3 regions of the Paenibacillus sp. FSL H3-0457 genome follow, and region 3 is predicted to be linked to each of the others. Evidence: riboswitches for the same ligand, from Rfam matches in the RefSeq annotation. Region 3 holds a riboswitch; each other region holds the start of a gene.
What was found. A riboswitch is a leader RNA that binds a small molecule or an ion and turns the genes downstream of it on or off. The one in region 3 is predicted to bind thiamine pyrophosphate.
Positions count from the first base shown of each region.

Region 1 (10,322 bases), 2.6 Mb from region 3:
ACGATATTCAATGGGTTGATCAAATTCGTTTCTTCATTAGGATAAGGTTGCATCTGACCATCAACAATTTCCGCTACCGTAAATCTAACGTCATCTCCCCATTTTGGAAAGCAAATAAAGGTACGCCCGGTTTCGGATACACTAACGCCTGTAGGCATAGCCCCGTAAAAGGAATGAACGAGTTCTAACTTACCAAAATATTCTTCCATAGGTAACATAGGCTGTATGATGTCCTCCTCAACATAGTTGAATAGATATTACCTATAATTATGTTCAAGACTTTTTCTAATGCCTGGCCCTTAATCATTCTTTTTTAACCTCGATTTTGAAATTGTCCGATACATTTAAAAATACAAAAAAACTTCGGCGTAAGCCGAAGCATGTTGACGTTAACTATATGTGCTCTAGGAAAAATGCTTCTTCCGATCGTCAACGCAAAACTTTGCCAAGCTTATCAGTACCAAAACCGTTTTATTGTTGGTCCGGTAAACCTAATGCATTGGCTGAAGTTATCGCTTGATCTAAAAATTCCTCTGCTCGGGTCAATTGCTGCCTGGCAATCTCCAACGCTTGTGAATTTGTTGCCGCATTAGATTCACTTAACGAGCTTATTGCCTGATTTAAAGCCGTCTGCACCTTAGAAACCGCGTTAGATGCATGCTGCTCCAGCGTATTACTACCACTCGAGTTAAGTGCATCTTCTGCTGGTTTTCTTGCGTTTTCGGTTGCTAGATCAATTTTGTTTTTATTGGGCACCGTGACTCCTCCTTCCATGAGTAAGATCATTCATTTAAACAGAAATAAGTATGGGATTGAGATTTTGTTTATATCCCTGCGACTGTATGGGAATATTCGGATCTTACCTCTCCGGTGATCCATATTAGTATAAGATCCGATGCATTGGAAAATCTAATCTTGATGAAAAAGGAGGGGATCATTTCTGAATGGCTAATCCAACGCTAGCGCCGCACGAATCGATGGAACTGCATGAAGCGTTAAACTTCAAAACGCTCTGCATCGCTAAGTCGAAACTTATGCAAGGCCTGGTCTTTGACCAAGAGCTAAAAGCATTAATGCAGAAAGACGTAATTCAATCCATACAACAGATTGCTGAGCTGCAAGCAATCTACGCAAGAGCTCCTTTTCAAGCACCCGTTCCGAATAATCCGACACCTATAACACATTAAGGGGAACTCAGATGAATACCGATTATTTAGATCCGATTAATTCATTGAATATGCCGGAAATGGCAGATATGACTTTTGCCATGGACTTCCTTCTTCGTGCCAAGGAGGGTGTACGTAATTTGTCCATCGCCCTGACGGAAACGGCTTCACCGGATGTAAGAGCCCTGTTGCATACTCATCTGAAGCAGGGAATTTCAATGCACCAAGAAATTTCGGAGCTCATGATTCGCAAAAAATGGTTTCATCCTTATGAGCTGAACGAACAGTACCAACTCGATCAGCTTTCGGCGAAAAATACGGTGATGATCGGGCAGATGAATCTGTTCCCGGGTGATACGTCACGTAAAGGGATGTTTGATCGGACCCCAGATGAACATATTGGAGGACATAAAGCATGAAGGCGGTAACGTATCAAGGGGTTAAAAATGTCGTGGTCAAAGAGGTGCCGGATGCGAAGATTGTGAAACCGGACGATATGATCGTAAAGATCACCAGTACCGCGATTTGCGGTTCTGACCTTCATCTTATTCACGGGATGATCCCTAACCTTCAGGAAAACTATGTCATCGGACATGAGCCGATGGGGATCGTAGAAGAAGTGGGCCCTGGCGTGACCAAGGTAAAAAAAGGCGACCGCGTAATCATCCCGTTTAACATCGCATGCGGAGAATGCTTTTTTTGCAAAAATCAGCTGGAAAGCCAATGTGACAATTCCAACGAACACGGGGATATGGGCGCATATTTCGGCTACTCCGGAACGACCGGCGGATATCCCGGCGGGCAAGCGGAGTATTTACGGGTCCCATTTGCTAATTTTACCCACTTTAAGATCCCTGAAAACTGCGAACAACCGGACGAAAAGCTAAGCTTGATCGCCGATGCCATGACGACGGCATTCTGGAGCGTAGATAACGCCGGCGTTAAAAATGGAGATACGGTCATTGTGCTCGGCTGCGGCCCGGTCGGACTCCTAGCCCAGAAGTTCTGCTGGCTGAAAGGAGCTAAGCGGGTCATAGCCGTCGACTATGTCGATTACCGCTTAAAGCATGCGAAGCGAACAAACAATGTGGAAATAGTAAACTTCGAACAGGATAAGAATATTGGGAACACTCTCAAGGAAATGACCAAAGGCGGCGCCGATGTTGTCATTGATGCGGTAGGAATGGACGGCAAGATGAGCGATCTTGAATTTCTAGCCAGCGGTATGAAACTGCAAGGCGGCACCATGAGCGCATTTATCATTGCATCTCAGGCTGTTCGCAAAGGTGGCACCATTCAAGTCACTGGGGTATACGGCGGACGTTATAACGGATTCCCGCTCGGTGATATCATGCAGCGAAACGTGAATATCCGTTCCGGACAAGCTCCGGTCATTCACTACATGCCATACATGTACGAGTTGGTTACGTCTGGCAAAGTGGACCCTGGCGACATTGTTACGCACGTCATTCCGCTCAGCGAGGCCAAACGGGGCTATGAAGTGTTCGATACAAAAACGGACGATTGCATTAAAGTCATCTTAAAGCCTTAAATATGAATAGATACATGGGAGGACAATCTGAATGGATTCCACATACGCTTTGCATGAGATGCTCGAGGTACATGAAATAGCTGCGTTCAAGACGGTTTGTATGACTAAATCCAAGACCATGCAAGCTCTGGTAACCGACCCGGAGCTCAAGCAAATTTTGCAACAAGATGCGATCTTATCACAACAGCAGCTTCAGGAGCTCGGTGGAGTGCTGTCTAAAGCGACTGTATAGGAGATAAAAAAATGAACCCAATATTAGAACACATGACTGGTCTTAATACGCTGACCGATGACGTGATCGCAATGGATTTTTTGATGAACGCCAAGAGCGGTGTCAGAAACTACGCCATGGCTGTGACCGAATGTGCCACCCCCGAAATCAAACAAATTTTGATGAAACAGCTCGATGAAGCCATAGATTCTCATGAAAAGATATCAAATTACATGGTGCAGCATGGTTTATACCACCCTTACCATATTGCAGAGCAAATTCAGCTCGATCTGAAAAACATTCAGACTGCTATGAACATTCCGTCCTGACACCCTTTTTGATTTTAGCCAGAGACTTCAGAGAACAAAATGTCCCTGTGTCAAGAATTTCAACAATGAAAAAAGGCGGATACTATCCGCCCTTTTTTTGGCATCGTCACGAAACACGCTTATTGCAAGCGTTCCTTTACGTATTCTACTTATTTCTATCCTGAGACTGTTTATGGCCGCTGCTCTCTACTTTAATTGACTACAGTGAACTTAAGGCTCCAGCTTCCATGACATTTCCCAAAAATCAAGCTCAAAGCGACTGCACATCACGAAAATATCCTCCATCCGTTGGTACGTTCCCTCGCTACAGCCTTCTAATAGCTTATCAGTTAACGTCACTAGGGATTGATTGTTGCTGTTGTATTCAGAGGAAGCATATCCTGTGATCCACTCTCCGTAAAAAGGATGCTCAGCTGCACCTGGCTTTTGGGCAAGGACTTGACCAATCTCTGCATAGCTCCATGAGCAGGCCAGAATGGATACAAGTACTTCTGCTATGCCACCCGCATGGGAAACAGAGAGCATATAGTTAGTATAGGCTGCATTTTTCAGGGCAGGTTTTACCTGGAAAACATGATCCTCTGTAATTCCTAATCGCTCCATATAAGAACGATGAATTTTCATTTCACCATTCAGGATGTTATCTACGTTTTCACTAAAAAACTGCATCAATTTGGGGTCGTGCGACTTGACAATACCTAGTGCAAATACGCGGGCATAATCGAACAGGTACAAGTAGTCTTGCAGCAAATAATAACGAAATTGTTCAACCGTTAAGGAACCATCTCCGATTCCTTTAACAAAGGGATGCTCAAGACATTCCTTCCACACAGGCTGTGCTGCCTGATATAGTCTCTCTGAAATAGTCAACATGTGTTCCTCCAATTCATAATGTACGTATTTAAAAACAAAAAAACGAAACATCCTATGGATGTTTCGCAGACAAATACACTAAAACAAGGGGGTTCGCATGAGCTACCCAAGTACAGTGTTTCATCGTTGCATCCCTACGTTGGCATTATCCAAATCAGGTAAGGTCGGTTTAACACCCTCTCAGCCGGTTAAGGCTCCCTCGCAAACGGTTGTATGTAGTTGATTACTTTCCTATTCCCATAAAAGATAAAATAACATCCATTTAGTATATCAAGGGCTGTTAAATATAGTCAAGGAAGATTGTATCGCCCCTCATCACCTTTGGTGACGTATGTAAACGATGAAAACCATCACAACAATGGTTGAGTTTCAGCCACTGTTATGATGGTTTCTATTCTTGCAACTACTGCCGATGGTTTAATGCCCGAGTTTGTTCTTTCCGACAAAAGTGAGTATTCCGTACTGGGAAGTATTTCTCCAGCTCTCATTGGTCGTATCATTCCACTTGGCTACGCTCTGCTTACCTCCGCCCTGGTTGTCGTTAATTTGGAGCTCGAAACCGAGAACATTTCCTGCTTTGGGCGTCAATGATTGTAAATGAATTCTGGCTTCTACGAGATATCCTTTATTTGTTTTCTTCACAGCACTTACAAGGCGTCCAGGTGAGGCACCCCCTGCAAAGGTTCCCACATTGTCTGCACTGATTCTGAACTGGGCATCATCATATTGAAAATACGGTGTGCGCTGGTGATTCTCGTCCAGGAAAATCTCAACCGAATCCTGATCCCATGGGTTGATACTATCTGTAATGATGTTTGGATCAGTGACGTCGATCAGCAGGTATAGATACTCACCTGACCACATTGCGCGAGCCACTGCCTCTGCACCTTCGCTCTGGTTCAACCGTTTTACTTCAAATGGTGCAGCCTTATTCCATGATGTGTCTTTCTTCCCATCAATCTGAACAATCCCTTGCACAGCTTGTGCAGATTTGGGCATAGGGGCGAGTTGAATCACGCCGTATTTGCTTGTATCCTGTTCCTGAGATTGTGTTCTATCATTCCAGTACAGTGGATTATAAGGTTGTGTCCCACTTGAACCGCCATCAGTCACACGGATATCCAATCCGGCTTCATATTCTGATCCGACTTGGATACCACCCCACGGAATGGACAATTCAACCTGATATCCGGCTTTTGTCTCGCGTACACGATATGAACGCTGCTCCACACCCTCAGCTTTGCCCGACCGCTTAATGATTACGTGTCGGTCATCTGCTTCATATGAAGTGGTCTTGCCATTATTGAGATCAACAAAGATATCTACTCTGTCATTCACATCTGCCTTTGCATCCTGTACATCCACGAGGATATACAGGTTACTATGATCCCATAAAGTGCGGAAACTGGCTGATCCCGAAGAGTCACCCTTCAGTGGAGTAGACACCGCTTTGTTCCAGAGCGGATCTTGTGTCTGTTTTTTGATATCCGGTTTACCCGAAAGTGAGACGGCTCTCTGCGTCAACACAGGCAAACTGGATTCATCCACGAGTCCCCAGTATGCCTTTTTGGCCTTCAGGGCTGAATCAAACAGCATAGCCTGGTTGTTGTAAGACTTCTCATCTTGGAGTCCCCATAAGGTAACTGAAGAAATGTGGTCTTTGTGTTTTTTGTACAAATCCAACAGTTCCTTATATCGATACGCCTGCTTTACTGCAACTTCATCGGACATCTCTTCACCAAATGGAATTCCGCTATCCACATCCAGTTCCGTGATCTGAATATCCAATCCAAGTTCGGCGAACATGCTGATCGTTTTTTCAATTTCCTTGATGGGCGGGGATTCCAGGTTATAGTGGGATTGCAAACCCACACCATCGATGAGCCCTTTCTCTTTCAGTCGTTTGACCAACTGATACATATGCTCTCTTTTCTCAGAGATTTCCGTGAAGTATTCGTTGTAATATAATTTGGCATTCGGATCGGCTGCACGAGCGAATTCATAGGTTTTCTCAATATAATCCGGACCAATTAGTTCATAAAAGGGACTTTTACGTAAACCGTTGGCATCACCATTGCTATCCGCAATCGCCTCGTTTACCACATCCCAGGCATAGATCTTACCTTTGTATCGGGTCATGACGGTTTCAACGTAATCCTGAATCCGGGCAAGTAGTAATTCTCGACTCGCAGGGTTACCCTGAGGATCCTTGAACATCCACTCTGCTGCATCAATATGCCACAACAACGCATGTGCGCGTACGCCCATACCATGCTCCTCGGCGAACTGAACATATTGATCGGCTGCCTCGAACTCATAAACACCTTCGGAAGGAGACATGTACTTCGGTTTCATCTCGTAGGTTGCGGTCAAGCTGTTAAAGTGCTTTGTGAGCAGTTGTCCATATGCGCCTTCCAACTGCCAGCGATACACCGCTGCACCAATGGGGAAATCATCTTGATACAGGTCTTTCAGAGACAGAATCCCTTCTTCAATCTCCAGTTGCTCGGCCAGAGTAAATGATACATCATCCACATAGAACGATAACGTATCTACGCTATCTTCAGAGATGTAGGGTGTTTCGATGAACAAATTCAATTCAGTGGGATCATCGCTATACTGAAATTTTCCGGTGATTTTGTGCCATGTATTCCATTCTGCTTTGGCAATTTTCACGCTACCGATTGGGTTCCAGCTTTCGGCAGTTGTTTTTTTATATGTGGTGAGCTGTAATGTTTGATCCGTGGTGGGCTCCTGAGTAAGTCTTACATATGCCGCAATTTCGTACTCTTGGTTACGCTTAAGCAGATCCTTCATGGATAACATCGGTCCATGATAGGAACGCTCACGGTTGGCGACCAGCATACTGGACTGACCTTCGTGTGCTTCCTGCTGTGTCACTGTCAGCCTTTCGTTACCTGTACGTGGAGTCCACCCCTGAAGTGTACCGTCTTCAAAGTTTGTACTCAAATGACCTCCCTCCACTTCCGTAACTGCTTTGGCTGCATGTGAGACATTCGTAAATGGAAGCATGGCGAGTACGAGCACAAGAACCAAGGCCGTTATATTCCATTGACCTAACCGTTTCATACAATTCCTCCTCTTGATTTGGTCTAAGTATTTCTGAACGGATTAACATCCAGATAAATAGATTATAGCTCTTTGGATAACGCTTACATATAACAAATTTACAATAATTACAATAAAATGTTATCACTTGGTAATCTCGTGTGGGTTTAGGAAGCTGGAGTTCGTTCGCAAGGGATATCAAAAAACCGCTACATATTTGCAAAAATAAAAGACCGTTTCCCGATAAAATACGAGAAAACGGTCATCGTTAGAAAGTATCTTTTTTCCTGTCTGCTAACAGGCATATAAACTTTGTTTTATAATCGTCCCTCGTGACCCTGATCCTCCTGCACAATTCGAGCTATGTGAATCATCAAATATAATAATTCCTCGTTTGATATGGAGATATCCAGCATATTCTGCACGTAGGTTTTAATCATCTCCGCGCATTTGTATTCAAACGGATGCTCCTTCACCATGTGTTGAAATATAAAATCTTTCGCCGAATTGCCCAGACGTCCTTCTTGTAAACGCTGGATGAAGAATTGCAAATGTGTGACAAGTCTCACATAATGGATGGAATTTTTGTTCAATTGCATATCAAAGGTGTATTGAATCAGGTTAAAAATATCTTTTAACATCTTAACGGATTGCATCGTTCGCTCCATATTCTGTTCATGCGTTTGGGCATTCACGAAATGAAAAGCGATATTCCCTGCTTCTTCTTCCGGCAGTTCGATACCCAATTCTAGATTCAGCATCTGAACGGCTTCAAGGCCCAGTTCGAATTCGACAGGATGAAACCTCTGGATCTCCCATAACATGCGATTCTGTAATGCTACACCTTTTTTCCATCGTTCAATGGCAAATGACAAGTGATCCATAAGCGTGAAGAAGATTTGATCGTCAAGAGACAGCTTTTCTTTTGCATTGGTAATCAGTTTGTTTATGACATTCACATGTTTTTCTGGCATGTTTTCGATGGTTCGTACGTAAGCCTGGGCAGACGGATTATTTTGCAAAATGAATCGTTTCTGGATGTGTTCTTCATCCAGCCGCTCGCCGACTTTGCCTTTGAATGCCAACCCTTTTCCCATGACAATCATCTCTTGTCCCTGTTCATCTTTGGTCAGAAGCAAGCTGTTATTTAATATTTTGATTACTCTCATGCATTCATCACGATCCTTTATTCTTTCGTGACCGCCTGATCCGAATTTCCGATACATCTGCCATTCTGTTTAATGACCTCTTGATACCACGAGAAGCTTTTCTTCTTCAAACGCTTCAAGTCTTTCAGATCCTGTTCACCGCGGTTTACATAGATCATTCCATAACGTTTCCCATACCCCTGATGTGTGCTTACCAAGTCAATAACGGACCAAGGGCAATAACCAATCACATCTACTCCATCCGTTAGAGCCAGTCTGATCTGTTCCAGATGTTTCTCGATAAAATCAATCCGGTACGTATCGTTAATGGTGTTATCTGCCTCAAGTACATCCGGGGCTCCAATACCATTTTCCGTAATTAGAATAGGGAGACCATATCGTTCACATACCTTACGCAATGTCAGCCTTAGGCCAACCGGGTCAATGACCCAACCATATTTCGTTTTTTCCGTATAAGGATTCTCCGCGGCCCGGTATACTCCCTGCTCGCCAAGCATAATTTGCTGATCACCCGCACGAGCTGTAACATCCGACGCATCGCCCATACTGGCGGCAATGGTTGCCGTCGAGTAGTAGTTGATTGCTACCAGATCGGGGCGGCCAAACTGGATATCTTCCATGTCACCCTGCTCAATAACCGGCTCGATGCCGCGTTCCTGTAAATAACTCCAGAATAATGGATTATACCGTCCCCACACCGATAAGTCGAGAAAACCCCATCCACGAATCGTCTCCCAGTTATGAGCAGCGACTGCATCGGCTGGTCTGGAGGTTGCCTGGTACATGGAAGTCATGTTTAAAGCAGGTCCGATCTTACCTTGCGGGAGCATATCATGAAATAGTCGCATCGTTCTGCCTTGAGCTACAAACATGTGATGATTTTGCTGATACAGTTCCTTATTGGATGGCAAACGCCCGCCTTTTGGTGTACCAATAGCACCTGGATGAAGAATCATCGTATTTTGCTCATTAATGGTCAACCAATATTTCACTTTATGCCCGTAATGCTCAAACAAGATACGCCCATACTCGACGAAGGCATCGATCGTCCCCCGGTTGTTCCATCCTCCGGTTTTCTCAAGCTCGTAGGGTAAGTCGAAATGGTACATGGTCACAATGGGCTCAATACCATGGAGCAGCAATTCGTCAATTAATTGGTGATAAAAATCGAGTCCCTTCTCATTAACAGTCCCTGTGCCTGAAGGCAAGATTCGAGTCCATGCAATTGAAAAACGATATGCTTTGAGGCCCAGCTCTGCAAAAAGCTTCACGTCTTCTCTGAACCGGTGATAGTGATCGCTCGCAACCGTGAAATCGGCGGTTCCAGCCGGATGATCACACATATCGATGACGGACAGGCCTTTGCCATCTTTGTTCCAGGCTCCCTCCACTTGATAGGCCGAGGTAGACCCTCCCCACAGAAATTCATTGGGGAATGGTTTGATCTGTTGATATAACATCTCAAGCACTCCTTCATTTTAAATGTTGATCATGATATATGACGGACCATATGAAGTATCGTATTACGTTTGTTACGAAAGATGGATAATGGTTGCTCCAACCTCCACAGGATTCTGCTTCTCCAGCTTAATATCCGAGAAACGATCCGAATTGGCGATAATGATCGGGGTTATGACTTCATACCCTTCTGCCTTGATGGCATCGATATCAAAGCGGATCAACAAGTCACCCCGTTGTACGCGATCCCCTACTTTAATGGAAGAGTCAAAATGTCTCCCCTTTAGGTTGACGGTATCCACTCCAATATGAATGAGCACCTCTTCTCCATCATAACCGTTTAATTTGACCGCATGTTTGGAGTCCATGAAAGCCGTAACTTCACCTGCGATTGGTGCATACAGTTCTCCTTTGGCAGGAATAATGGCAGCACCCTTACCCAGTAATCCCAAAGAGAAGACATCGTCTGGTACACGGTCTAGATGGACTAATTCC
Region 1 is NZ_CP150283.1:3,638,078-3,648,399, reverse strand. Features, by position in the region: gene MHH25_RS16130 (L-dopachrome tautomerase-related protein) at 1-218, opposite strand, end outside; gene MHH25_RS16125 (hypothetical protein) at 472-756, opposite strand; gene MHH25_RS16120 (hypothetical protein) at 945-1,187, shown strand; gene MHH25_RS16115 (spore coat protein) at 1,199-1,585, shown strand; gene MHH25_RS16110 (zinc-dependent alcohol dehydrogenase) at 1,582-2,718, shown strand; gene MHH25_RS16105 (hypothetical protein) at 2,750-2,950, shown strand; gene MHH25_RS16100 (spore coat protein) at 2,962-3,258, shown strand; gene tenA (thiaminase II) at 3,469-4,131, opposite strand; TPP riboswitch at 4,245-4,342, opposite strand; gene MHH25_RS16090 (endo-1,4-beta-xylanase) at 4,549-7,221, opposite strand; gene MHH25_RS16085 (PRD domain-containing protein) at 7,518-8,369, opposite strand; gene MHH25_RS16080 (glycoside hydrolase family 1 protein) at 8,387-9,829, opposite strand; gene MHH25_RS16075 (beta-glucoside-specific PTS transporter subunit IIABC) at 9,902-10,322, opposite strand, start outside.
Region 1: another riboswitch for thiamine pyrophosphate. It lies ahead of tenA (thiaminase II); the one in region 3 lies ahead of MHH25_RS04670 (ECF transporter S component).

Region 2 (10,322 bases), 260 kb from region 3:
ATCGTCACTGCACTGCGCAGTGTATCCACTTCCCATGCTAATGCTGCGCGAGAGCTTCTGGTCGAAAAACTCAGCAGTATCGTACCTGAATCCAAAAATGACGATTTTCAGGCCAATACCAATCGATTCATCGTGGATTATTCAACCTGGACGCATCCCGAAGCACTGAAAATCAAGCTTGAACTTATCGAACAGGGTATGGATCAATTACGCCCCGTAACCTTTACCTACTGCAGTGCGGAAGGTATCCATACTCACCGAACTGCCGACCCTCATACCATCGTACTCAAGAAGCATTCCTGGTACCTGTATGCTTTTTGTCACGAGCGGAATCAATTTCGCATGTTCAAGCTTGTGCGCATGCAAGATGTCACGCTTGCTAATGAGCACTTCGAGCGTAAAGTCATCAACCCACAGCACAGACCCTGGCAACAGGAATGGAGCCGTCCGGACAATCAAGCTAGGTTAACCTTGAAATTCCATGCTCGCGTCCGTCATATTGCGGAAGAATGGTTTGGGATCGAGAACGTCATGCCTGATGGGACTGGGTATTACATCAGCCAGGTTGCTTTTCCAGAGGATGGCTGGTTATATGGATTCATCCTGGGCTTCGGCGCGGACGTTGAAGTATTGGAACCTCAGCATATTCGGGATGAAATCTGCCGTATCGCGGAGCAAATTGTACAAAATTATATACCTCCGACTCAAACCTGACAGACAGCTGTCCAGTTCCTCCCCGTATACTTCAGATATATTCAATCTGTACATATATGAGGAGGAACTAATCATGAACGTCACTGTATGTCAAAGCTGCGGCATGCCGCTCACAACCCCTGCCCAATTCGGAACGGAAGCAGATGGAAGCACAACCCGTGAGTACTGTATCTATTGTTACAAAGAGGGCAAGTTTGAGCAGCCCGGTATGTCACTTGAAGGCATGACGGAGATGTGCACTGCCATTCTGAAGGACGAAGGCATGGATGAGGAATCCGCTCGTTCGATGCTACGTAACCAGCTTCCTTTTTTGAAACGTTGGCGCACGAATACAACGGATCAGCATGCAGAATCTCTCACTGAAACCTCTACTGCTTCTGCTAATCCTGGTCAGGTAACAACGGATCATTCGTTCTCTGCCCAGCCCGTTCGTTATGTCACGCTCCCCGGCAAACGTCTTGCCGGCGTATCCGCCCGCACAACCAACGCCATTGAAATCAGTGGCCAAGGCTGTATTCAGGGACTCTGGAACAATTATTTTGCCTCAGAGCACCTACCTGCACCTGAAGTTGTTCGCTATGGCTGTTACACGGATTACACCGATGGCATAACCGGAGAATACACCATACTGGTAGGGCATGAGGTCAGTCCGAACGAATCGTTGCCTGAGGGATTGGACGACATTTTACTCCCTCCTGCAACTTACGCCATATTCACTTCCAGAAAAGGACCGATGGCAGAGGTTGTTGGCGAAGCTTGGGGAGCCGTGTGGGCATGGGATAAACAAAGCGATCGTACGTTCACTGGGGATTTTGAATTGTATGATGAACGCAGCCTGAATCCCGAAAGTGTACAAGTGGATATATACATCGCTGTTCGCCAAAGTAGATAAAGCCAACACGATACCACCTCAGACAGAATCAAAGTTTCATCGCATCCTTCTTCATATCACGTAAGCTGCCGGGTTCGCTCGGCAGTTTTTTTATATCCGGAACTACATTACCCCCTAAACAACCCGACCATGGTACCAAGTTAGTTAGCATGCTTTGCATCATTTAACCAGATAATATGCCTCATATACGGGTACCATTGACTTCCTTAAAATTGGGACTATTCACATAACAACCGATTCGATCCTCCCATATCAAACCTTTCATATTAGGTCCTTTACTCCTGAATTTCCCTAAAAACGTTTACATCTCCTTAAAACCGGGTAAAATCACTACAATCCAAGTTGGAATTACGCTTTAAACTCTTTTATTTCGTCTAACAAGTCACATGTACCTATATGCGCACCTGGCATGGTAACCAGTCGAAATACATAATTCATAAAAAACGCATCAAAGGAGGAACCAAGATGATCCGCATGCCTATTCAGCAAATGATCCCGTACCATCACCAATATCCGCGCAACACGGCGACCACTGCTCCTAAAAAGGAGAATGAGAACACTCAAGGTCTATCCTTTCATGAAATTCTGCAACAAAAAATGGCGAAGAAAAATGCTTCTCCTTCCCTTAGATAAAAATGGACACCGGACCGACCCTAGTCGAGTCAGGTTATCAACCGTCTTTCCGCTGCTTGGCGGCAGGGCGGTTATTGGCGTTGAGCAATAAACGACTGTACAGTTCTCAGGCATGTTTCTATAATGGTTTAAATATCTAAAAGATCCATGACATATACGAACTGTAAAAGGGGACTTAGCACATGACCACCATTGGTTGTTTTCACGCTCATTATTCCAACATCGCCTTAATTGAAGAGACGCTTGCTCCTTATGAAGTTGAATTGGTCCATTACGTCGATCCAGGTCTGGACCGTCTTAAACATGACGCTGACTTTTCCGCGGTCGTCATTCACGAGAAGGTAGCCCAGACGCTCCAATGGATCGCTGAGTGTCATGCCGATGCCATTCTGGTCACGTGTACCCTGTTTGCGACAGTATTGGAGCAGGAAGCCATACAGGTCCCTGTGCCTGTGATCGGCATAGATGATCCGTTATTGCAGGAGATGCGGCGAGTACCAGGAGATTACATAATATCATTCACCAACCCGGCAACTATTGAAGGAACGATGGCACGGTTGAATCAGGCATTACAGCAAGAGGATGAGAATGGGCAACTACACGTTGCCAAGACCTCTCAGACGGAAGCGGTGTGCATCCCTGGGACATTTGAGTTGATTATGCGTGGAGATCAGCAAGGGTATCTCGAAGCGGTACGAGAAGGCTTACAGCAGATTGCTGAGCAGTACCCGGGTAAAGCGGTAGTGGCGGCCCAACTGTCTATGGCTCCCGCTGCTGCACAGGTTACAGTAGATCGCGGTATTCCGATCCATAGTCCGCTAGCATTGCTTGCGGCGTATTTGGAGAAGAATTTGGAACTGGCTCGACAGTAGCTGCTGATTTGGAGTGAAATATTACAATCACTAAAAACATGTGAAAACTACTATATCGACTCCTTCTGCAAAATAAAAATGCTCTCGAACAAGAGCATTTCAAATGGTATAATCACTTTGTACAGCCAATTTGTGGTGGGAAATAGGCTTGCCTCCAGTGGGAGGTGATCCTATGAACTTCTCTTTTAACGACGTAATCGTGTTCGCGATGTTAATTATTGCGCTCCTGACATACATCGATCGTAAAAAGAAGTGACCCGCCACAGGTTGACGGCCTGACGGGTCACTTCATCTGAACTTGCTGCACTCGGAGGAATACCCACCGCAAATGCTGTGCAGGAGTAGCCATTGGCCTGGCTACTCTTATTGGTGTTTACTTACATTCATTTTATTAAACATCTGCTAGACAATCAACCATAATGCTGATAAAAAGTATCAGGAAGCTGATCAATAAGATGAAGAAGACGACATGATAGCAGTATTCTCACCTTCAAACGATGTCAGACTGCCCAGCTTGCGCTGTATCGGCGCCTAGGAGCGTGTCCGATATTCCTCGGCCTTTTCCTGCATCCCGGCAGCTACAGCCTCATTCTCAGACAATCCTTTATCAGCGGCAAAGGCACGAATGTCCTGCGTGATGCGCATGCTACAGAACTTTGGTCCACACATGGAGCAGAAATGAGCTTCTTTGGCCCCTTCTGCCGGTAGCGTCTCATCATGGTAGGCCAGCGCACGTTCCGGGTCCAGTGACAGGTTAAACTGGTCACGCCAGCGGAACTCGAACCGCGCTTTGGACAATGCGTCATCGCGGCGCTGGGCACGTGGATGGCCTTTCGCCAGATCGGCGGCATGAGCTGCGATCTTGTAGGCGATGACCCCTTCCCGCACATCATCCTTGTTGGGCAGGCCCAAATGTTCTTTTGGCGTAACATAACAGAGCATGGACGTGCCGAACCAGCCAATCATGGCCGCACCAATGGCGGATGTGATGTGATCGTAACCCGGGGCAATGTCGGTCGTCAGCGGCCCCAGCGTATAGAACGGTGCCTCTTTACATATCTCCATCTGCAAGTCCACATTCTCCTTGATCTTATGCATCGGCACATGACCCGGGCCTTCGATCATCACCTGCACATCATGCTTCCATGCAATCTGCGTCAGTTCCCCAAGCGTGGCCAGTTCCGCCATCTGAGCTTCGTCATTCGCATCGTAGATACTGCCTGGACGAAGTCCATCTCCCAGTGAGAACGCCACATCATACCTTTTCATAATCTCGCAGATTTCTTCAAAATGGGTGTACAAAAAATTCTCCTGATGATGCGCAAGGCACCATGCTGCCATAATGGAACCACCCCTAGACACAATACCTGTCATTCGCTTGGCGGTCATGGGGATATAACGCAGCAGTACACCTGCATGAATCGTAAAGTAGTCCACGCCCTGCTCTGCCTGCTCAATGAGTGTGTCACGGTACAACTCCCAGGTCAGCGCTTCCGCTTCGCCATTCACCTTCTCCAGCGCCTGATACAGTGGCACCGTACCAATCGGCACAGGTGAATTGCGGATAATCCATTCCCGGGTGGTATGAATGTTTTTGCCTGTGGACAGATCCATCACCGTATCCGATCCCCATCGTACCGCCCAGGTCATCTTCTCCACCTCTTCCTCAATGGAAGAAGATACAGCAGAGTTACCTATGTTGGCATTGATCTTCACGTGAAAATGACGACCGATCAACATCGGCTCACTCTCCGGGTGATTGATGTTGGATGGCAGAATGGCCCGTCCACTCGCCAGCTCCTGTCTCACAAATTCCGGCTCCACGCCTTCACGAATAGCGGCGAACTCCATCTCTGCCGTAATGACTCCCTGCCTCGCATAATGCATCTGAGTCACACAGCGTCCTGGCTGTGCCCGCAGCGGTTTGCCACGTAATCCGGGGTACTCTTCAGCGCCGGCTCTCTTCCCTCCGGGCTTTAGTCCGTTATCCTCCGGTTTAACTGTACGGCCCTGATAAGCTTCAACATCGCCACGCTCTGTGATCCAGCGGGTGCGCAGGGCTGGCAGACCTGCGCGGATATCCGCATGAAATGCGGGATCGGTCATGGGGCCGCTCGTATCGTAGACACGCAGCGGTTCGTTATGCTCCACCCCTTGGGGAGTATTCGTGTCATGAAGGGCTATCTCACGCTCCGGTACAGCAATGTCCGGCCGTGAGCCCTGAATGTAGACTTTGCGGCTACCGGGAAAGGGCTGAACCCGTCCGGCCGCTCCTGTTTCTTTTTCCACCTGCTGATCGTTATGTCCCCGCTCCGTCGCTTGTTGTCCCGTTTGATTTCCTGTACTCATGTTCGCTTGTCTCCTCCTCAGTGTTCGTCGCTTGTTTGGTTGGTATCATCATTAGCTTGGTTACGTACCTGTTCCAAATCATGCGCAATGCAGAGAAGAAAGAGCGATCCTACACCAGACCAGGGAAGACACTTTTCATGTACAGTTAACAACAGACGGAGGCTGCCACAGATCTTGGATGATCTATGGTGCGTTCTCTATTCATCCAAGCCCACTTCCGCAGGTTATCGAAAAAGAAGCCCATAAAATCCGCGCTATATCGCCCGTTCCCTGTATATAAAAAAGCCGGTCCCCGAAGGAACCGACTTTTATGTCCATCACCAATAATGCACCTTCATGCAGCTCCTTAACGGAGCCCTACAAGGGTCACATCATGTGGTGGTTGTGGTCATATCGCCGATTACTTCCCTACGCTGGTATGATCCAGATCAGGTGCAAAGGGTCCGGAATCTCATGCGATTCCGTCTCAGTCCGGACAATTCGGACTCCCCCAGTAACGTTAATAAGTTGCGGCTTACATAGGCCGCCGTTCATATTCAATGAAGCTGGCCCCGTTGGGCCGTCCATTACAGAGTAGCGCAACCGGAACATAAAAACAACCTTTATATTCCAGAACACCAACTCAATTGGAGAAAAAACTTACATCAACATCAGGATAACATGAGCCCCATTTGCGTAGCAGCATCCTTCAACACAGGTGCGTATTCATGCAATGTCTCCTGCGAAAGTCGACTGACAGGTCCCGAGACCGAGAGGGCAGCTGCGATATTGCCTCTGCGATCCATAATCGGTACAGATACCGCGGCAGCTCCCGGCTCACGTTCCTCATAACTCGTCGCATATCCGTTATCCCGGATATCTCCCATTTGCGCCAAGTACACCGCCGGATCAATAAACACCGGCCATTCCGGCCCGTTCATCAGTTCTTCACGATCCTCGTCCGTGGCAAACGCCATCAAAACTTTGCTGGAAGCCCCCACAGACAGCGGGAGTCTAACACCAACGGGAGCGACTCGGCGGATCGCCTGATCACTTTGTACAGCCTGAATCCGAATCCGTTCACTTCCATCACGCAGGTACAGACTCACGGTCTCTCCCAATCGATCTCTCAGTCGCTCCATCGCAGGTAACAGCAGTATAGCGGGATCATCACTGCGGGACATATGAGCTGACAGCTCCCAGATTCGGATGCCAAGTCGGTACTTCTCTGTTGCTGCATCGCGGATCACGAACCCTCGATCCTCCAGCGTAGCCATCAAACGGTGGACTGTACTTTTGTGCAGGCCGATCTGGCTGGCAATTTCGGTGAGTCCCAGATCACTGCGTGTGGTAAAACATAATAATATATCCAGCGCCCGTTCCACAGCCCGGACGGTTAACTTGCGATCTTCCATGGCATAATGCCCTCCTCATGTTTCATCACATGAAACTTGGTTACATAAATTATATGAGAAACGGTCTCATCTGTAAACCAAAAAGAGCCAAAATCAAAATAGACCAACGTGTAAATTTTTCCTTTTTATAAGACTTAATCCCCTGTAATTTACACACTAAGGTAATGTTACCCATATATCTTAAGAACTATATAACAATTGCGTAACAAATGCCCTCAATCAATTGACTTTGACTATACGGGAACATACGATAAAGATATATTACATTAAGATATCGCTCTGAAGCAGGCTCTGAAATCGACGCAATTCTCTTTTCATGTCGTTGTTATCTTCAACTGAACTTCAAAGGAGGGGCATTCATGTATCCAACATCCCAGAGCGAAGCCCCGCTGCAAACAAAAGTGTCCGATCTGCCCTCTTCCCTATCACCGAGGCTGATTCGGTTCAAACATATTATCGTAGCGTTGCTGCTCTCCGTTGTATTTTTTCTACTGTTTTGTTTTATTGCACTGCATGGTTACATCGCATGGGTATTATCCAATCCTACTGTAGCGCCGGTCTTCTCCAATCCAATGCAGGCCAAGAACATGAAGTACGAAGACATCACGTTCCCGGCAGCAGATGGCAGCCGGACGATGCAGGGATGGTATATACCTGCTGACAATGCTGCAAGCAAAACGATTATTTTCAGTCACGGCTATGGTGCCAATCGTGAAGAAACATGGGTACCTATGTATGACCTGGCCCACTATGCCCATCAACTCGGTTTCAACGTGGTCATGTTCGATTATGGCTTCGCCTCACAGGTGAACAAAGCTGTAGCCACAGGTGGCAAAGCTGAGTCACAGCAATTGCTGGGTGCCATCCAGTTCGCCAAGCAGCGAGGTGCACAGGAACTGGTTGTCTGGGGTTTCTCGATGGGTGCCGGTACAGCGTTACAAACCGGACTTATTACGAAGGAAGTCGATGCGATGATTCTGGACAGTGCGTTCCTGCTTGAGCCGGATACGCTGTACCACAACATTCATAACCAGATCGATCTCCCGCGTCAGCCTACACTCGAGATTATGAAGCTGTTGTTCCCTGTTCTGAATGGTACCGGACTGCAACAGATTCCATACCAGGAAGTGAAAAAGGAAGATTATCCGTTCCCGATTTTCTTCATCCATGGTACAGAGGACGAGAAGGCGCCTTATCCAATTGCGGAGCAGCTCGCTGCCAACCAGACCAATCCGTACTCGGATGTATGGATTGTCCAGGATGCGCATCATGAGTTGATCTTCCGGGAGCATCCGAAGGAATATCTGCGCCGTGTCTCAACTTTCCTGAGTCATGTAACGAAGACAAGCAGTGACGATGTGCAGAACACGAATAATGGAGAGTAACCAAATTTCAATCATCCGAATTTTTCGTTGATTCCAGAGCCCTCAGGGGCTCTTTTTTTTGCACTCATAGGACAACAGGCTATCGGAATATACTCTTGGGACGCATGAACAGACAGTCTGCATGCAATGAATTTCATCTGAAGGAGGTTCAACATAGATGAACTGGTATGGATATGGTCACCTGCTGCCTCTGCGGACATTGGAGGAAATCCGTTTCTGGAAAGAGCAGGAGAAAGAACATACACTCGTCATTCGTGCCCTGGTTCCTGATCTGGAGCCCCCCTACGTCAAGCTACTGGAGGAATGGGAGGTTACCTTTGCAAACAGTGAGCGAGTAGCCAATCAGCTTTTAAAACAACTATTGCCTGGAACCCATCCGCCTGCTCCCTACATCGTTCGTTGTATCGATCAACTTGTGTTGGCAGCTCGGCAGCAATCGAGAGAGTTCATCAAACAGCTGTATGTTCTTCTGGAACAAAGTGCTGCTGTGCAAGCTGTTCCGCTTGCCAAAGTACTCATTCTGCATTTTATCCGCGAGTCGGAGTATTTTCTGGGCGTATTGGATACGCTTGGCCAACCTGGCATCTTGCGCGAAACGGATTCGGAGCCATCACTTTTTCTGGAAAATGCGTTGCATACGTCAGAGTCAGGAAGCATCCATCGCCAAGCTTCAGAAGCTCCAACTTCTCCAGAGGGGAATGTAAATGCACCTGCCGCTTCAGCTCAGATTCAATCCGCAACCATTCAACCGCCTTCTACGGGAACAACACAAGCCACACCCAGCTCTACAGCACCTCCCGTAAAAGAGAAGCCGGTTCCCATCGGAGGACACACACTGCCGCCTCTCCCCTATGCGTACAATGCGCTGGAGCCACATATTGATGAGCTGACGATGCGTATCCATCATGACAAACACCATCAATCTTATGTGGACGGACTAAATGTAGCAGAGAAAAAGCTGGCGGAATCGCGAAAAAAGAATAACTTTGAACTCATCAAACATTGGGAACGTGAACTTGCCTTCAACGGGGCAGGCCACTACCTGCATACGATCTTCTGGACAATTATGAATCCTGCTGGTGGCGGCAAACCTTCCGGTATGCTGGCAGAGCAGATCAAGCGGGATTTCGGAAGTTATGAAGCGTTTAAGAATCAATTCACAGAAGCCGCGAACAAGGTGGAAGGCAGTGGCTGGGCGATGCTTGTCTGGAGCCCGAGAGCACATCGTTTGGAGATTTTGCAGGCGGAAAAACACCAGAACCTGTCCCAGTCCGATATCGTACCGCTCCTGCCACTGGATGTGTGGGAACATGCCTACTATCTGAAACATCAGAATGAACGCAAAAAGTATATCGAGGATTGGTGGAACGTTGTCTACTGGCCCGCTGTTGCCGAGCGTTACGAAACGGCACGCAAGTTGTTGTGGCCGCCTTATTAAGCTTGGGGTTAGATGGATTAGAGAAAAAAGAGATATCTCCAGCCGAATGACTGAAAGATATCTCTTTTGGTGTAGACAAAAAAGCAAGCCTCCGGTAAAAAGAGACTTGCTTGTATTTTGAGAGACTTCCTATTTCTAAATGTTCACTTAAGAAGCACAGCCCTCGCACGCCACATAGTTGTCGCCAACCTGTTTGCTAATGGAGATCAGATCGCCCAGCTTGATATCAGACTCATCTGTAAACTCCAGATCGGCTATACGTGCAACGATCAGTGCAGCAGCCTCTTCCTTGCTTGTTGCCATTTGGCTGAACTCGGATTTTTCGCCTGTTGATACAACCTCATATAAATACGTATATCTCAATGTGTCCATCCTAACACTCTCCTTCCGAAATCACATCATATCATCTCTATTAACCAATTCCAAGCCCTAGTAAAAAGTGTTAATCGTATCGCAGCTTCATCTGCTCAGCTGTCAGGCGTACTTCTTCAGAGCCAACGCTAAGCACCCTGCTGGTCTCCGCAAGTGGATAGCGATCTCGCAGTGTCCGAACCAAAGCCGCAGTATATGCCGCAGCCGAAGGTACACCTGCCAATTCTTTCAGACTTGCCATCGTGCCAGGCTGAACATCGGGATATCCTTCAC
Region 2 is NZ_CP150283.1:754,886-765,207, reverse strand. Features, by position in the region: gene MHH25_RS03555 (YafY family protein) at 1-714, shown strand, start outside; gene MHH25_RS03550 (zinc ribbon domain-containing protein) at 788-1,606, shown strand; gene MHH25_RS03545 (hypothetical protein) at 2,072-2,239, shown strand; gene MHH25_RS03540 (hypothetical protein) at 2,422-3,111, shown strand; gene thiC (phosphomethylpyrimidine synthase ThiC) at 3,643-5,460, opposite strand; TPP riboswitch at 5,849-5,962, opposite strand; gene MHH25_RS03530 (IclR family transcriptional regulator) at 6,111-6,854, opposite strand; gene MHH25_RS03525 (alpha/beta hydrolase) at 7,214-8,239, shown strand; gene MHH25_RS03520 (Fe-Mn family superoxide dismutase) at 8,397-9,677, shown strand; gene MHH25_RS03515 (hypothetical protein) at 9,825-10,049, opposite strand; gene MHH25_RS03510 (lipoate--protein ligase family protein) at 10,120-10,322, opposite strand, start outside.
Region 2: another riboswitch for thiamine pyrophosphate. It lies ahead of thiC (phosphomethylpyrimidine synthase ThiC); the one in region 3 lies ahead of MHH25_RS04670 (ECF transporter S component).

Region 3 (10,322 bases):
TAGGGGTGGCGCATATTGGCCGGATCACAAAATGCAGGTGGGATTGTTCTCCCTCCTAGGCAGAATGGGGACCCGAGTTGAAAACGTTCAAAAAAGTATATATTGAGATCACGAGTATCTGCAATCTGGCATGCAGCTTCTGTCCGCAGACACAGCGTGCCAAAGGATTCATTGACCCTGAAGTCTTCAACAATATACTGGATCAAGTTAAACCACACACCAATCATATTTATCTACATGTCAAAGGCGAACCCTTGTTGCATCCCAAAATAGATTTGTTGCTCGATTCCGCACATGAGAAGGGACTCAAGGTGAACATTACAACGAATGGTACACTGCTGCCCAAGACTCAGCATAAATTGCTTGGCAAACCGGCGCTGCGGCAGATGAATTTCTCCCTGCACAGTTTCGATGGGCATGAAGGTTCAACAGACCGTGACGGATACCTGCGTCATATTTTGTCCTTTGTACACGAGGCCGTTAAGCACAATGTCATCATCTCATTTCGGTTGTGGAATCTGACACAGGATAACTTCACAAATGCTCAGATGAATCGAAATCGGGAGACCCTTGAAGTATTGGAACGTGAGTTCAATCTGGATTTCCGCATTGAGGAAAAAGTAGTTCCAGGCAGCGGGGTCAAAATTGCCCCGAATGTATACCTGAATCAGGACCATGAGTTCCAGTGGCCGAGTCTGGATGCACCTGAAGATGACGGCAAAGGCTTCTGCCATGCACTTCGCGGTCAGGCAGCTGTGCTTGTAGATGGAACGGTGGTTCCATGCTGTCTCGATGGCGAGGGTGTGATTAACCTGGGTAATGTGCACGAGAAGTCATTCTCGGAGATTATTGAGGGTGAGCGAGCGAACAATCTGGTATATGGCTTCTCCAAACGCGAAGCTGTAGAAGAGTTGTGTAGAAAGTGCGGTTATCGTCAGAGATTTGGAGCCTGATATTTTATATCAGCAAGCCAGAAGACATTCAAGATCACACATTTGGAGACAAATGTAGTGGTCTTTCTTTGTTATTGGGGATTAAGTGAGGGGTACATACGTTACAAATGAGCATACCAGAGGTTGATATCAGCATATTGCTTGAGAGACCTAGCATGCAAAAAATGCCGATATGACAGGGATTGTACGATGTCATGATATATCTGATCTAATGATTATTCTAGTTACCTTCCTTATTTGGTAGGATTAGGTTGTTGGTCGGACAGAGGTGCACCTCTGGCGAACTTCCAGTACAAGCCCAGGCTGTACATTACCAAAAAACGAGAGAATAAGGGAGGAATAAAGTTATGAAAAAAATGTTGACGTTGTTACTGTCCGCTGGTTTGGTTGCTTCTATATTTGGTGCAGTTCCGGCTGCGGCTGCGCCTACGGTTGTAAATTCAACTATTATTGTTCCAAAGGGCACGACCTATGATGGTCAAGGCAAAACATTTGTAGCTAATCCTTCCACACTTGGCGACGGATCTCAAGCAGAAAATCAGAAGCCAGTCTTCCGTCTGGAGGCAGGGGCCACGCTCAAAAACGTAAACATTGGATCACCAGCTGCTGATGGTGTTCACTGTTATGGCAACTGTAATATATCGAATGTGGTCTGGCAGGACGTGGGCGAGGATGCACTGACATTGAAGTCTGCCGGAACGGTTAACATTACCGGTGGGGCAGCGTATAAGGCTTATGATAAAGTGTTCCAGATGAATGCAGCTGGAACAATTAACATCAAAAATTTCCGTGCAGATGATATTGGCAAACTGGTTCGCCAAAATGGTGGAACTTCCTTTGCAGTTAACATGACGCTGGATAACTCCAACATTTCCAATGTAAAAGATTCGATTATGCGTACAGACAGCAGCACATCACAAGGGAAAATTACGAATACCCGTTATTCCAAAGTACCAACGTTGTTCAAGGGGTTTGCTTCGGGGAAAACGAGCCAGTCTGGGAACACGCAATATTAAAGGATTGCCACAAATACCCATCTGATGTACATTAGAAGCAATGAAATAAGTGAACCGGGAGCTCAATGAAGTTGGGCTGAGAGAGTGGCCTTGTGCCGCTGACCGTACATCTGATCTGGGTAATGCCAGCGTAGAGAACATGGATTTGCGATATGTAAGGGTGAATTGTGGGAATGAACGTGGATGAACAACAGACCTCTTTGAACTTGAACTGTGGTGGTGTATCTGCCATGAAGGAGGGGTGCTGGTTGATATTCCGTATTTTCGACATCCATCCAATACATCATTGTGAGGATTGTACACTGTACGTAAGGCCTGCCCGGAATCGGGGAGGCTTTTTCGTTTATTTTGATAACCCCCACAGGGAACAAAGGAAGGGCGTAGAGAACATGGCAACAACAGCAGGCAACAAGCGATTGAAACTAACGGATATTCTGGTAACCATCGTGATCGCAGTAGTGTTTGGGGTGATTTACAAGATATGGGGACCTACATATGACTTGATGAAACCATTTGGCGTTCATGCGGAGCAGATGATCTACGGCATGTGGTTTATGGCGGGCACGTTTGCTTTTGTTATCATTCGTAAACCAGGCGTGGCTATTCTTGCCGAAGTTGCGGCTTCAACGGTAAGTGCTTTCTTGGGTAGTGAATGGGGCATGTCCACACTGGTGTATGGCCTGTTGCAAGGATTGGGAGCTGAGATATTCTTCGCAGCATTTTTCTATCGCAAAACGAATCTGTTTGTTACCTGTCTTGCAGCCATAGGAGCTGCAGCGGCTTCGCTTTTGCTGGATTACCAGTACGGGTATATTGATTCACTCTCGACGTGGAATTATACGTTATTTATCGGGTTCCGCTTCATTGGAAGTATTCTGATTGCTGGAGTGTTCGCTTATTATCTTGCCAAAGCATTGGAACTCACCGGTGTAACACGTTCGCTCAGGCCGGTATCCAAACAAGATTATGAGGCGCTGGATTAGATGAACGGGGAAGGGAGTTCGCAAGCGGTAAGTGTGACAAATCTAAGATGCAAGTTCCCGGGAGAGAAAGCCTTGGTATTTCAAGGCTTGTCTCTTTCTGTGCGTCAAGGAGAGAAAGTGCTGTTGCTTGGCCCAAGTGGCTCCGGTAAATCGACGTTATTGCAAATTTTGAGCGGTTTAATTCCACGTTCGGTTGAGATTCCGATGAAATGTGATGATATTCAGGTTCCCGCCAAAGCAGGAGTGGTCTTTCAAGATCCGGATACCCAGTTCTGTATGTCCTTTACGGATGAAGAGATCGCATTTGTTCTGGAAAACCGAAATATTCCGCGTGAAGAGATGCCTGCTCTGATTGAATATTATCTGAAACAAGTGGGGTTATCCTTTGAACAGAATCGTGTATTGATCCAGTCCATGTCTCAGGGGATGAAGCAGCGTCTTGCGATTGCTTCGATGCTTGCCATGGACCCGGAGGTATTGTTTTTGGATGAACCCACTGCACTGCTGGATGATGAGGGGACTTCCCAGGTGTGGGATACCGTCAGACGGATCGCTAGTGACAAAACAATCATCATCGTTGAACACAAAATAAACAAGATTGTGGATATGGTCGACCGCATCATTGTGGTATCACCTGAAGGAAAGATTGTGGCAGATGGGCCAGCACAGCAGGTATTTACGCATGAACGGGGCAAGCTGAAGGCATATGGGATCTGGTATCCAGGCATATGGGAGGAGCAAGAGCGGGCAGCTAAGGAAGAAGAGGGAAGTACTTCTGGAGAGCTTCAAGTTTGTGTGGATCACGGCATCTCAAGTTTGGAAACACAGCGATCGTCTGACTTATCCGATACACCGGGTATATCCCCCATATCTCACGACTCATCCTTTTCGCCTGTATCTCCCGCCTATCTGCCTGCACTGGACTTGCAGCAGTTCACTGGATGGCGTGGGAAAACACCTTTCATTCAGGTGGAGCAGGCCAAGGTATGGCATGGAGACTGTATTGGTATTGTCGGAGCTAATGGAGCTGGCAAGAGTTCATTGTTGTTATCTCTGATGAATATCCTGAAAACAACAGGTCATTATGAGGTGGAAGGTCAGCCTTCTGGCAAAACGGAGCAGCTTGCAGATCGAATTGCGTTTGTATTTCAGAACCCGGAGTTTCAATTTGTGACCAACACGGTCGCGGAAGAAGTGGAATTCTCATTGCTGGGGGGCAGGCTGACAACGGAAGAAAGACTTGTCAGGACTGATCATATGTTGAATCAATTTGGGCTAATAGACCTCTCAGAGCGCCATCCCTACCAATTATCGATGGGGCAGAAACGACGCTTGAGCGTTGCCTCTGCACTGGTGAGAGAGCAGCGAATACTGCTGTTGGATGAACCTACTTTTGGACAGGATGCCCGCAATACGTTTGCCATGTTAGCACAGCTGGAGCAATTGCGGAGAGAGGGAACAGCTATTGTCATGGTTACCCATGATCGTGAAATTGTAAAAAGATATTGCACCCGAATCTGGACGGTAGATGAGGGGAGGTTATCTGATGCAACTGTCGTTTCCTCACCGTGAAACCTGGCTTCATAACGTCAATCCGGGATTAAAGATGATCATTCTGACGATGATGTTTGTCATCGTTATCCTCATTCACAATCTGAATGTAATGGCCAACGTTGCGTTGGCGATGATGCTGTTACTGTGCTGGGCAGGTCATCCGTGGTACAGATTGATGCTGTACGCATCACCATTCATTCTGGTGTTTATCTCCACGTCTACAGGCATGATGATGTTTGGTAAGGGCGAGACCACATGGTATAAGTGGGGACTGATCCACATAACCGAAGAGAGTTTCTATCGCGGTCTGCACTTGGGTTTTCGCTCGCTGACTATGGCCGCGGCTGGGTTACTTTTTGGTCTTACGACCAAGCCTGTGAGACTGTTTTATTCCCTGATGCAGCAGTGGCGGCTTCCCGCAAAATATGCCTATAGCTTTTTGGCCGCGATGCGCATGATCCCCATTTTGCTGGATGAATTCCAGACGCTCCGTTATGCGATTCGTATTCGTGGAACACAGCAACGCGGCTCTCGCTGGAATGTGTATGGTACACTCAAGCGTTACGCTATTCCGCTGCTGGCACAGAGCATTCGCCGTGCACAGCGAATGGCGGTAGCAATGGAAGCGAAAGGGTTCACAGATGGCGCGAGCCGCACGTATTACATTCAGATTGGCTATTCGCGAGCTGATCTGTGGTTTGTATTTTATTATATGCTCACCTTAACGGCTGCTTATTACATCGGGGTTACCTTTCCTTATCATGCTACGATGGTGGATGTAAGGTAATACGGGCAGATAGATAGAAATATATTGAGGTAAACGGTAACCTTTTCCTTTTTACTGCGTCTCTATTGGAAATAACTTCTAATGAATGGGGATGAACGAGAGTGAAGACGGGTCCTGACTGGCAGAGAACGGGGTACAAATGGATTACCATGACTGGATTATCAGCTGTGCTGTTGACGGGCTGGATGCTGCTGGATTCCAAAATGGTCGCCCTTGAAGGACAAGCTTTGGCTACAACGCCACAAGCATTGGGGGAAAGTTCCCAAGTCTTAACTGCAAAGTTAGCTTACAAACAAGGAGACACCGTTACGCTTATTAATGACATCCCTCTGTTCAAAAACAGAAGGGACGGCAGTGTGGCTGCTGACAAGCTGGGGATTGAATACTATACAACAAAAAACGAAAAGTATACGTTGGCCTCGGTTCGAGGTGAGTGGGTGCAGCTTAAGTCAACCGATCATGGAAACTTTTGGCTGCCAAGTTGGTATGCACTGAAGGAGAGCAGAAGTATGACGGAAACAGCTCCCCAAAGCTTCACACTCCAATCAGGCAGCAAGCTGTATCTGGCACCAGATAGTTCTACAACCTGGTCTTTTGAGAAAGTGCTAACAGATAAGGCTGTTATTGTTGCAAAGTGGAAAGGCTGGTATGGGGTATCCATTGCTCCACGAGTCTGGAATAAAGAATCCTCCACGTATCGGCCAGGACTCTTCTGGATCAAGGCACAGGCTATAGAACAGCGGATGAATGTGGCTGATGGCTGGTTCAATCAGGAGGCATCGCTGCCAACTTCGGTTATACGCCATCTGACAGATATTAAGCTGAACAAGGCAACCACCTCCAAACAAGTGGCTGGGTGGTTAGGCGAGCCGGATTGGAAAGAGAGTTCAAGCAATCTAAATTTCACGGGTTATTCAATGAGTATTGGACAGACCTGGAGATATGAGCGGGAAGATGCGCAATTTCTGGTCACATTAAACAAGAATGGCAGACTGGCCAGAACACGCTGGAATTTAGCACAGGATAATCGAAATGCTGTTGTTTCCGATTGGAACATCAGTCGGGCGGATGAATATGGGTTCACAACAAAAATCTATGGCACAACACTGCCAACGACAATCCCTTGGAAACCGGTATGGACCAACCAGGGGGATATTAACTACACTTTTTTACAAGCAGCCACGGATGATGTGCTTCTGATGAAAGGGGATGACGGTGGATTCAGCGGGGGTTACTACGAAGGTTCTATATATGCCCTTGACCGACATTCCGGCCAGCAATTATGGGAGATCAACGGGGGTTTTGGAAGACAGCAGGCAGTGGTGGATGCAGAGCGCAAATACGTTACAATCTACACCGATTATGACCCTGATAAGAAAAAATACGTGGATCGTATTCGTCATCTGAACTTGAAGAACGGAAAGGTCATGTGGACGTACACTCCTAAGCAAAATTTTAAACTAAATGGCATCACCGCTGCGAAGAACGTTGTGGTTGTAGATAACCCGGTTGTTGAGAGCTCAAGCAACAGTTGGTTAACGGTTCTGGACAGTGCAAACGGAAAAACATTGTGGACGCGAAAACTGGCTAAGGGTTATGAATTATTGAACAAGAGTGCAGATGACCCCTATGTGTTGTATTGGGAAAAGAATAAGCTAGTTGCAGCCGATCCGCAATCGGGCCGAACCGTATGGAGCTTGAAAGCTAAACGATCTACCATAGAACAATTTGTGAATGATCCATATTTTGATGGAATCGAACGTATGGATCCCTTTGCAACCACGAATGCTGAAAGATGGCTATCGTTAGATAATCAGTGGCTTCTGCTTGATCTGAACACGGGGAAAAAGCTTGCCCAATTCCCTGTTCTGGTAGGACAGAGATTTGAGGCGCTGGATGATGGCATGTTGTTGATCCGTGAGAACAAAAACGGCGATCATTACGGCGAATATGAAGATTTTACAACCACCCTGTATGATGCCAAGACAGGCAAAACACGCTGGACGATCAAGGGCAAGATTGAACGAGGACTGGTGGAAGAGGATCAGTTGTATGTGATTAAGAACGGTTATCCAGCGGCTGTGGATTATAAAACGGGGGAGACGCGTTGGAATGCCAAAGATACGATTGCAACACTAAGGCATCCGACGAATCAGGGAAGTTATCTGGTCATTGATGATCAGTTGCTGTTGCCCATGGACGAAAATCTTCTCGTAATGAACAAAAAGAATGGAGCACTGTTAGGTCGTGTACATGACGTTGTGATGGGAAACCCGGAGCACCGGGACCGGGATGCGAAGAATGGAATGATTAACCGGATCGGTAATGAAGTGTATGTGGGTTCGTCCAACGGACGTTTTCGTGTACATGAAGCCAGCCGCCTGCAGGAGGCAATCTCACCTTAAAAGCTTGTCTCGTAAGGGATGTTGATTTATTATAAATGAACAGGCTTGCTCGCGCTCCGGTTATCGGCTGTGCGGGCTTTCTTCATGTGTTCTTGAAGAACCATGCATGATCATTCACGGGAGGACTCTCCATGATCTCATTATATGGTGTAAGCAAACGTTATAACGAGCGCGGTTCCCGTGCAGATCAGGGATTCGAAGCATTAAGCTCGGTGTCCCTCGAAGTGGGACAAGGAGAAATACATGGCATCATTGGATCAAGTGGTGCAGGCAAATCCACACTTCTGCGGATGCTCAACGGGTTGGAAAAGCCGGATGATGGTGAGGTTGTTGTGAATGGGCAGCACCTGCCCCAGATGAATGAACAGAGTCTGCGTCAGGCACGAAGATCCATTGGCATGATCTTTCAACACTTCAATCTTGTCAGTAACCGAACGGTGAGTGGCAATGTCTGCATGCCATTGGAGCTTGCGGGTATGCCCCGTGCGCAGCGAGTTGAACGTGGACTTGAGGTACTGCAGTTTGTTGGACTGGAAGACAAGGCGGGTCAATATCCTGCTCAGCTTAGCGGAGGACAGAAGCAGCGTGTGGCGATTGCACGAGCGCTGGCCAGTCGTCCGGATGTGCTGCTCTGTGATGAACCGACCTCTTCGCTTGATCCACAGACCACGAACGGTATCCTGGATGTGCTGCGTCATATCAATGAAACGCTGGGCGTGACCATTGTTGTAGTAACGCATGAGATGGAAGTGGCTCGCAGACTATGTCACAGGATATCCGTCATGAAGGATGGGCGACTCGTTCGTACGTTGTCTAAAGCGGAAGTGAGCAGTATCCCTACTCCGCAGCCTGATCTGCTGACCTCCTTGCTTGCGGGTGACGAATACGGGATGACAGGTTCGTCTCTGTTCCGTAAGGCAGAACAGGAGGACAAGTCATGAGGTTACCTGAGTCTGTGCTGAAATATCAGCATGAGATATGGCAGGCGATCGGAGAGACTTTTGTCATGGTGGGTATCTCCATTGCGGCAGCTGTTCTGATCGGGTTACCTCTGGGTACACTGCTGTACTTATTCCGGAGAGGACAACGGTATCAGAATCAAACGCTGTCCTTTGTACTTGGCAGTGTCGTTAACATCGTTCGTTCGTTTCCGTTCTTACTGCTGGTTGTATTCATGATTCCATTCACACGGATTGTTGTGGGAACGTCCATAGGTACGCTGGCGGCAACCGTGCCACTCTCGGTCATTGCAATTGCCTACTACGCCAGACTGGTGGAACAAGCGTTGTTGGATGTACCGAGGGGAGTGGTTGAAGCGGCTGCTTCCATGGGGGCATCGACGATGCAACTTGTGGTGAAATTCTTGTACGTGGAGGCACGATCTGGTCTTGTACTGGGACTCACGACAGCTACGATTAGCTTCATCTCCTACTCGACGGTGATGGGCATTGTAGGTGGCGGCGGGGTTGGTGATTTCGCCATTCGCTACGGTTATCAGCGCTTCGAAACGGAGATTATGGTATTTACGATCATCATTATGATTATCCTGGTACAGATGATCCAATTCACAGGCAGCAGACTGTCCCACTGGCTGGATCGCAGATCCTGAACGGTTGGACCGTGCATTATTACGAATAACCAATACAGATTATACGATGAGGGGTAGACATGAAATGAAAATGAAAATGATGCTTATGTTGCTTGCAGTAATGCTGGTTGTAGCTGCTTGTGGCAAAAAAGAAGAAACACCTGCGGCTGAAGGAACAAAAGAAGATACACAAGTTGCACAAGAAGTTACGCTGAAGGTAGCCACGTTGATTCCACCGATGACAGATGTGCTCGATATTGTTAAACCGCTATTGAAGGAAGATGGCGTTAACCTGGAAGTTGTTGTGTTATCAGATAACGTACAGCCGAATACGGCACTGGCGAACAAGGAAGTGGATGCAAATTTCTTCCAACACGTGCCTTACATGACCCAGTATAATGAAGCGAACAATGCCAATCTGGTGGCTGTACAGCCTATCTATAATGCCATTTATGGCGGCTACTCCAAAAAGTACAAAACGATTGAGGAATTGCCAGAAGGTGCAACGATTGCAATTGCAAACGATCCTTCCAACATTGGTCGCTCTCTTGTGATGCTGGAGCAGAACGGATTGATTAAGCTGAAAGAGGGCGTAGGTTTTAACGCCACACAGGCAGACATCACCGAGAATACAAAGAACTTCAAGTTTGAGGAAGTGGACTTGTTGATGCTGGCTCGCATGATGGATGATGCTGATCTGGTAGCCATGACTCCGGCATATGCCAGTCCGCTCGGTCTTACACCGAAAAAGGATGCATTGTTAACCGAGAAGGATGATTCCCATTTTGCAATCACCATGGTTGCCCGTGAGGATAACAAGGACTCCGAAGCGATCCAGAAGCTGGCCAAACGCATGGCGGGTCCAGAGGTCAAAGCCTTCTTCGAAGAGAAATATGCAGATATCGCGATCCCGGCATTTAAATAGAGAATACGTAGTCCTATGTGAACAGCTTTTGAGATCTGAGCGATAACGCTTGGATCTTTTTTTATGGAATTCGGCAAGTTACTGTAACAAGTATTTAAAAATTTAACAATT
Region 3 is NZ_CP150283.1:1,018,981-1,029,302, forward strand. Features, by position in the region: gene MHH25_RS04660 (radical SAM/SPASM domain-containing protein) at 78-953, shown strand; gene MHH25_RS04665 (pectate lyase) at 1,301-1,969, shown strand; TPP riboswitch at 2,013-2,123, shown strand; gene MHH25_RS04670 (ECF transporter S component) at 2,359-2,952, shown strand; gene MHH25_RS04675 (ABC transporter ATP-binding protein) at 2,953-4,524, shown strand; gene MHH25_RS04680 (energy-coupling factor transporter transmembrane component T) at 4,499-5,293, shown strand; gene MHH25_RS04685 (PQQ-binding-like beta-propeller repeat protein) at 5,395-7,698, shown strand; gene MHH25_RS04690 (methionine ABC transporter ATP-binding protein) at 7,830-8,639, shown strand; gene MHH25_RS04695 (methionine ABC transporter permease) at 8,636-9,307, shown strand; gene MHH25_RS04700 (MetQ/NlpA family ABC transporter substrate-binding protein) at 9,372-10,211, shown strand.